Streptomyces venezuelae: one gene and its partner. The protein of the gene in region 1 interacts with the protein of each later gene in a pairwise test. Links are inferred from orthologs where the notes say so. Each region holds a gene or a part of one and is shown on either strand. Other genes may lie near its edges.

Region 1 (3,134 bases):
GCAGCGCTGATCCAAGGCCGGCGCCGACGGCCGGCCTGCCGCACGAGATGAGGACGTGGGTTGCTCAAGTCTGCCCGCAAGAAGGAGAAGGACCCCGAGGGGCGGATGTCCCTCGCGGAGCACCTTCGTGAGCTCCGCAACCGGCTCGCCAAGGGGCTCCTCGCCATCACGGTCGTGTCGATCGTGGCGGCGTTCTACAGCCAGGAACTGATGGAGTTCCTGGCTGATCCCGTGCCGCGCTGCGAGCCCGGCATGAAGGAGACCGGTGGCCACTGCGCGACCGTGACCTTCAACGACCTGCTCTCGCCCTTCACCACCACGGTGAAGGTCAGCCTCATGGTCGGCATAATCGTTTCAAGCCCGATCTGGCTGTACCAGCTCTGGGCGTTCGTCGCGCCCGGTCTGCACAAGAACGAGCGCAAGTACACGTACTGGTTCGTGTCCGCCGCCGTGCCGCTCTTCTTCGCGGGCGCCTGGCTGGCCTACACGATCCTTCCCGTCAGCATGCGTGTCCTGCTCGGCATCACACCCGACGGCGCGGCGAACCTGCTGCCGATGGACAAGATCCTCGACTTCACCGTCAGGATGGTCCTCATCTTCGGCATCTCGTTCGAGCTCCCACTGCTCCTGGTGATGCTCAACATGACCGGCATGGTGACAGGGCGCCGCATGGCCACCTGGTGGCGCGGCGTCGTCATGGGCGTCTTCATCTTCGGCGCGGTGGCGACCCCGACGACCGACCCGGTCGGCATGATCGCGCTCGCGGGACCGATCGTCGTCCTGTACTTCATCGCGGTCGGCATCTCCCTCCTGAACGACCGCCGCCGTCGCCGCAACAACCCCGACGCCGAGCTCGACGACGACGAGGCGTCCGACCTCGACCTGACCCCGCAGGCCGTCGACGACGTCGAAGCGGTGCGGCCGCCCCGGGCGCTGCCCGAGCAGGCGAACGCCGGACGCAGCGATCAGCGGGTGAACGGTTTCGACGACGTGACCTGACGTTGCTAGGGTCCTCCCTCAAACTCCGTCCGGGGGGACCCTTAGTGACCAGCGAGATCACCCTCTTCGTCAATCCCACCGCGGGTCGCGGCCGGGGCGCCCACGCGGCGCAGCCGGCCGCTTCCGCTCTGCGGGCCCGCGGCTTCTCCGTGCGCACGGTCATCGGTGAGGACGCCCCCGACGCGCTGCGCCGGGCCCGTGCGGCCGTCGAGGGCGGCACGGGGGCCCTCATAGCCGTCGGCGGCGACGGCATGGCGAGCCTGGCGCTGCAGGCCGTCGCCGGGACCCGCACCCCGCTGGGGGTGATCGCGGTGGGGACCGGCAACGACTTCGCGCGAGCCCTCGGGCTGCCCGTGCGGGAGCCGGCCGCCGCCGGGGAACTCGTCGCCGAGGCGCTGAAGGGGGCACGCACGCGTGACGTCGATCTGGGGAGGGTCGGCGGGACGTGGTTCGGGACCGTGCTCGCCTCCGGCTTCGACTCGCGGGTCAACGACCGCGGCAACCGGATGCGGTGGCCCACGGGGCGCTTCAAGTACGACCTGGCGATGGTCGTGGAGCTCGCGGCGTTCCGGCCCGTCCCGTACCGCATCACGCTGGACGGCAGCGACGTCCACGAGGTCGAGGCCACGCTCGTCGCGGTCGGCAACGGAACCTCGTACGGCGGCGGCATGCGGATCTGTGCCGGGGCCGACATGAGCGACGGTCTGTTCGACGTCACCGTGGTCGGCGACTGCACCCGCACGACGCTCCTGAAGGTCTTCCCGCGGGTCTACAAGGGCACGCACCTCGACCATCCGAAGGTCACCGTGCACCGCGCGGCCCGGGTCGAGCTCGCCGCCCCCGGCATCACCGGCTACGCGGACGGGGAACCGCTCGGCGCGCTGCCGCTGACCGCGGAGTGCGTGCCGGGGGCCGTGCGCGTCCTCGGGCCGTGAGCGCCGCGACGCGCGCCGCCTGAGCTGGCACGTTCCACCGCCGTTCCGATAATGATCGTCCGTTGTCAGCGGTGGCCGGTAGTCTCGAAAGCACGATGACAGAGGACCTCTCACCGGCCGAGCGGTACGCGGCGGCGCGCAAGCGCGCTGCCGAGCAGGCCACCGCACTCGCGTCCTTCCGCGAGATGTACGAATTCGGCCTCGACCCCTTCCAGATCGAGGCCTGCCAGGCGCTGGAGGCGGGCAAGGGCGTGCTCGTGGCCGCCCCCACGGGCTCGGGCAAGACGATCGTCGGCGAGTTCGCCGTGCACCTCGCCCTGCTGCAGGGCAAGAAGTGTTTCTACACCACGCCGATCAAGGCGCTCTCCAACCAGAAGTACTCCGACCTCGCCAAGCGGTACGGCGCGGACAAGGTCGGCCTGCTCACCGGCGACAACAGCGTCAACAGCGACGCCCCGGTGGTCGTCATGACCACCGAAGTCCTGCGGAACATGCTGTATTCGGGCTCGCAGTCGCTGCTCAACCTCGGCTATGTGGTCATGGACGAGGTGCACTACCTCTCCGACCGCTTCCGCGGCGCCGTCTGGGAGGAGGTGATCATCCACCTCCAGGAGTCGGTCACGCTGGTCTCCCTGTCGGCGACGGTGTCGAACGCGGAGGAGTTCGGTGACTGGCTCGACACGGTCCGCGGCGACACCCAGGTGATCGTCTCCGAGCACCGGCCGGTGCCGCTGTTCCAGCACGTGCTGGCCGGACGGCGGATGTACGACCTCTTCGAGGAGGGCGAGGGCCGGAAGAAGACGGTCAACCCCGACCTCACGCGCATGGCGCGGATGGAGGCCAGCCGCTCGTACAACCCGCGGGACCGCCGCAAGGGCAAGATGATCCGCGAGGCCGACCGCGAGCGGGAGCGCCGGCAGCGGTCCCGGATCTGGACGCCGGGCAGGCCCGAGGTCATCGAGCGGCTCGACGCCGAGGGCCTGCTGCCCGCCATCACGTTCATCTTCAGCCGGGCCGGCTGCGAGGCCGCGGTCCAGCAGTGTCTGTACGCGGGGCTCAGGCTGAACGACGACGAGGCGCGGATGACGGTCCGCGGGATCGTCGAGGAGCGCACGTCCTCGATCCCGAACGAGGACCTCCACGTCCTCGGCTACTACGAATGGCTGGAGGGCCTGGAGCGCGGCATCGCGGCGCACCACG
Region 2 (3,170 bases), 1.4 Mb from region 1 along the record:
AGGCCATCACGCCCGCCCGCCCGGACCTGCCCGAGAAGCGGTTCGGCGGCCGCGTGTTCCGCGTGGGGGACAAGGTCACCCAAATTCGCAACAACTACGAAAAAGGGCAGAACGGCGTCTTCAACGGCACGGTGGGCGTCGTCACCGCCCTCGACACGGACGAGCAGCGGCTCACCGTCCGCACGGACGAGGACGAGGAAGTTCCGTACGACTTCGACGAACTGGACGAGCTGGCGCACGCCTACGCGGTGACGATCCACCGCTCCCAGGGCAGCGAGTATCCGGCGGTGGTGATCCCGGTCACCACGGGCGCGTGGATGATGCTGCAGCGCAATCTGCTCTACACCGCCGTGACACGCGCCAAGAGGCTGGTCGTTCTGGTCGGTTCGCGCAAGGCTCTGGGACAGGCTGTGCGCACGGTCTCCGCGGGCCGGCGCTGCACGGCCCTGGACTTCCGGCTTTCCGGGCTTCCCGGGCGCCGCGGAGCAGGCCCTGGACGTTTTGATCGATCAAACGAGTAGGAAACCTCACACAGCACTTCCGGAACCGGGGCGAAGGGGGCAGGATGAGCAGGTTGGCGGCACTGAGTGCCGCCAATAGGCCCAATGGTCGACCCCGAGTGCACTCTCCAGGGCCAAATGGGGGATGGTAGAGACAGTCAGGGCACCTCGAAGAAGAGGCACAACGTCGGTGAGGGATGACGTGAGCGAGAACGCTAACAACGGTGTAGTACTGCGGTACGGCGACGACGAGTACACCTACCCGGTGATCGAGTCGACCGTCGGCGACATGGGCTTCGACATCGGGAAGCTCCGCGCCCAGACCGGTCTGGTGACCCTGGACAGCGGCTATGGCAACACCGCCGCCTATAAATCCGCCATCACCTATCTCGACGGCGAACAGGGCATCCTCCGGTACCGCGGCTACCCGATCGAGCAGCTGGCCGAACGCTCCACCTTCACCGAGGTGGCGTACCTCCTGATCAACGGCGAGCTGCCGAAGGTCGACGAGCTGGCCACGTTCAAGAACGAGATCACGCAGCACACCCTGCTGCACGAGGACGTCAAGCGGTTCTACGACGGCTTCCCGCGTGACGCCCACCCGATGGCGATGCTGTCGTCCGTGGTCAGCGCGCTGTCGACGTTCTACCAGGACAGCCACAACCCGTTCGACGAGAAGCAGCGTCACCTCTCGACGATCCGCCTTCTCGCCAAGCTTCCGACGATCGCGGCGTACGCGTACAAGAAGTCGCAGGGCCACCCGGTCGTCTACCCGCGCAACGACCTCGGCTACGTCGAGAACTTCCTGCGCATGACGTTCTCGGTGCCCGCCGCCGAGTACGAGCTGGACCCGGTCGTGGTCAACGCGCTCGACAAGCTCCTGATCCTGCACGCGGACCACGAGCAGAACTGTTCGACGTCCACCGTGCGTCTGGTCGGCTCCTCGCAGGCGAACATGTTCGCCTCGATCTCCGCCGGCATCTCGGCCCTCTGGGGCCCGCTGCACGGCGGCGCCAACCAGTCGGTCCTGGAGATGCTCGAGGGCATCCAGGCCTCCGGCGGCGACGTCGACACCTTCATCCGCAAGGTGAAGAACAAGGAAGACGGCGTGAAGCTCATGGGCTTCGGGCACCGCGTCTACAAGAACTTCGACCCCCGGGCGAAGATCATCAAGGCGGCGGCGCACGACGTCCTCTCGGCGCTCGGCAAGTCCGACGAGCTGCTCGACATCGCGCTGAAGCTGGAGGAGCACGCGCTGGCCGACGACTACTTCGTCGAGCGCAAGCTCTACCCGAACGTCGACTTCTACACGGGCCTCATCTACCGCGCGATGGGCTTCCCGACCGAGATGTTCACGGTCCTGTTCGCCCTCGGCCGCCTGCCGGGCTGGATCGCCCAGTGGCACGAGATGATCAAGGAGCCGGGTTCGCGCATCGGCCGCCCGCGCCAGATCTACACGGGTGAGGTTCTCCGGGACTTCGTCCCGGTCGAGGGCCGCTGACCCTGCCCTCAGCGAGGCATAGAGCGGAAAGCGCCCCGCCATCGATCCCCCCACGGGTCGACGGTCGGGGCGCTTCCCTTTTTCCCGGTGCGGATTCCCCCCACGGGATCCGGCCGGGCGTCTGTGGCGGCCCTGCGGTCTGCCGGGACGCGTACTCACGGGAGGGCCGCTCAAAGCTCCCCGGTGCACGTGCCCCGGCAACGCAATATCAAGGAACATCCCCCAAGATGTCCCTCGATGTCAGGAAGACGTCCCCCAAGACATCTTCCTGCATCGCCCCATTAGACTCGCGACCCCCCTCAATGGTTACGTTCCAAACACTGTGATCTGCGTCTCTTGCATATGTCCAGTAGATGCGCAAGATCGCCGATATGTGGATCTCGCGAACGGGGTGAAGGTGCTGAAACGACCGTGTGAAGACGGTATGTGAACGTCCGCGATCGTTATCTGAACGTCCTCAGACGAAGACTGTTGGTGACCACGAAGACCGAGGAGAAGGCCATCGCGGCCCCCGCGATCATCGGATTGAGGAGACCGGCGGCGGCGAGCGGCAGTGCGGCGACGTTGTATCCGAAGGCCCAGAAGAGATTGCCCTTGATGGTGGCGAGGGTCTTACGGGAGAGCCTGATGGCGTCGGCCGCGACCCGCAAGTCCCCGCGCACCAACGTCAGGTCGCTCGCCTCGATCGCCGCGTCCGTGCCGGTGCCCATCGCGAGCCCCAGATCGGCGGTGGCGAGCGCGGCCGCGTCGTTCACGCCGTCCCCGACCATCGCCACGACCCTGCCCTCGTCCTGCAGCCGCCGTACGACATCGACCTTGTCCTGCGGCAGGACCTCCGCGAACACCGCGTCCGGCGCGATGCCCACCGCGTCGGCGACCGTCCGCGCGACGGCCCCGTTGTCGCCCGTGAGCAGCACCGGCGTCAGACCGAGCGAACGCAGCTCGCGCACCGCCTCCGCGCTGGTCTCCTTCACGGCGTCCGCGACGGCCAGGACGCCACGTGCGGCGCCGTCCCAGGCGACCAGGACGGCCGTGCGTCCGGCGGCCTCCGCGTCGTCCCGCAGCTTGGCCACGGCCTCCAGATCCGTCACCCCGGCCGCCGCGAGGAGCCGCTCGCGGCCCGCGAGCACCTGGTGCCCCTCCACCGTGCCGCGCACCCCGGCCCCGGC

What was found.
Region 2: the proteins of DEJ49_RS06095 (region 1) and DEJ49_RS12365 interact in binary tests that used the Escherichia coli proteins (3 or more experiments, as listed by UniProt). The link is inferred for Streptomyces venezuelae from one-to-one orthologs.

The regions. Positions count from the first base shown.
Region 1 is NZ_CP029191.1:1,379,811-1,382,944, reverse strand. The notes cover bases 174-2,988. They hold DEJ49_RS06095 (diacylglycerol kinase), read left to right. Parts: upstream 174-1,043; coding sequence 1,044-1,934; downstream 1,935-2,988. Other genes in these bases: DEJ49_RS06090 (DEAD/DEAH box helicase), read left to right, coding at 2,030-2,988; tatC (twin-arginine translocase subunit TatC), read left to right, coding at 174-999. Outside these bases: Sec-independent protein translocase subunit TatA, read left to right, coding at 1-10; more of tatC, read left to right, coding at 106-173; more of DEJ49_RS06090, read left to right, coding at 2,989-3,134. UniProt on the Escherichia coli protein: In vitro phosphorylates phosphatidylglycerol but not diacylglycerol; the in vivo substrate is unknown.
Region 2 is NZ_CP029191.1:2,772,707-2,775,876, reverse strand. Bases 1-2,851 are described here. They hold DEJ49_RS12365 (citrate synthase), read left to right. Parts: upstream 1-702; coding sequence 703-2,001; downstream 2,002-2,851. Other genes in these bases: DEJ49_RS12360 (heavy metal translocating P-type ATPase), read right to left, coding at 2,445-2,851; DEJ49_RS12370 (ATP-dependent RecD-like DNA helicase), read left to right, coding at 1-521. Outside these bases: more of DEJ49_RS12360, read right to left, coding at 2,852-3,170.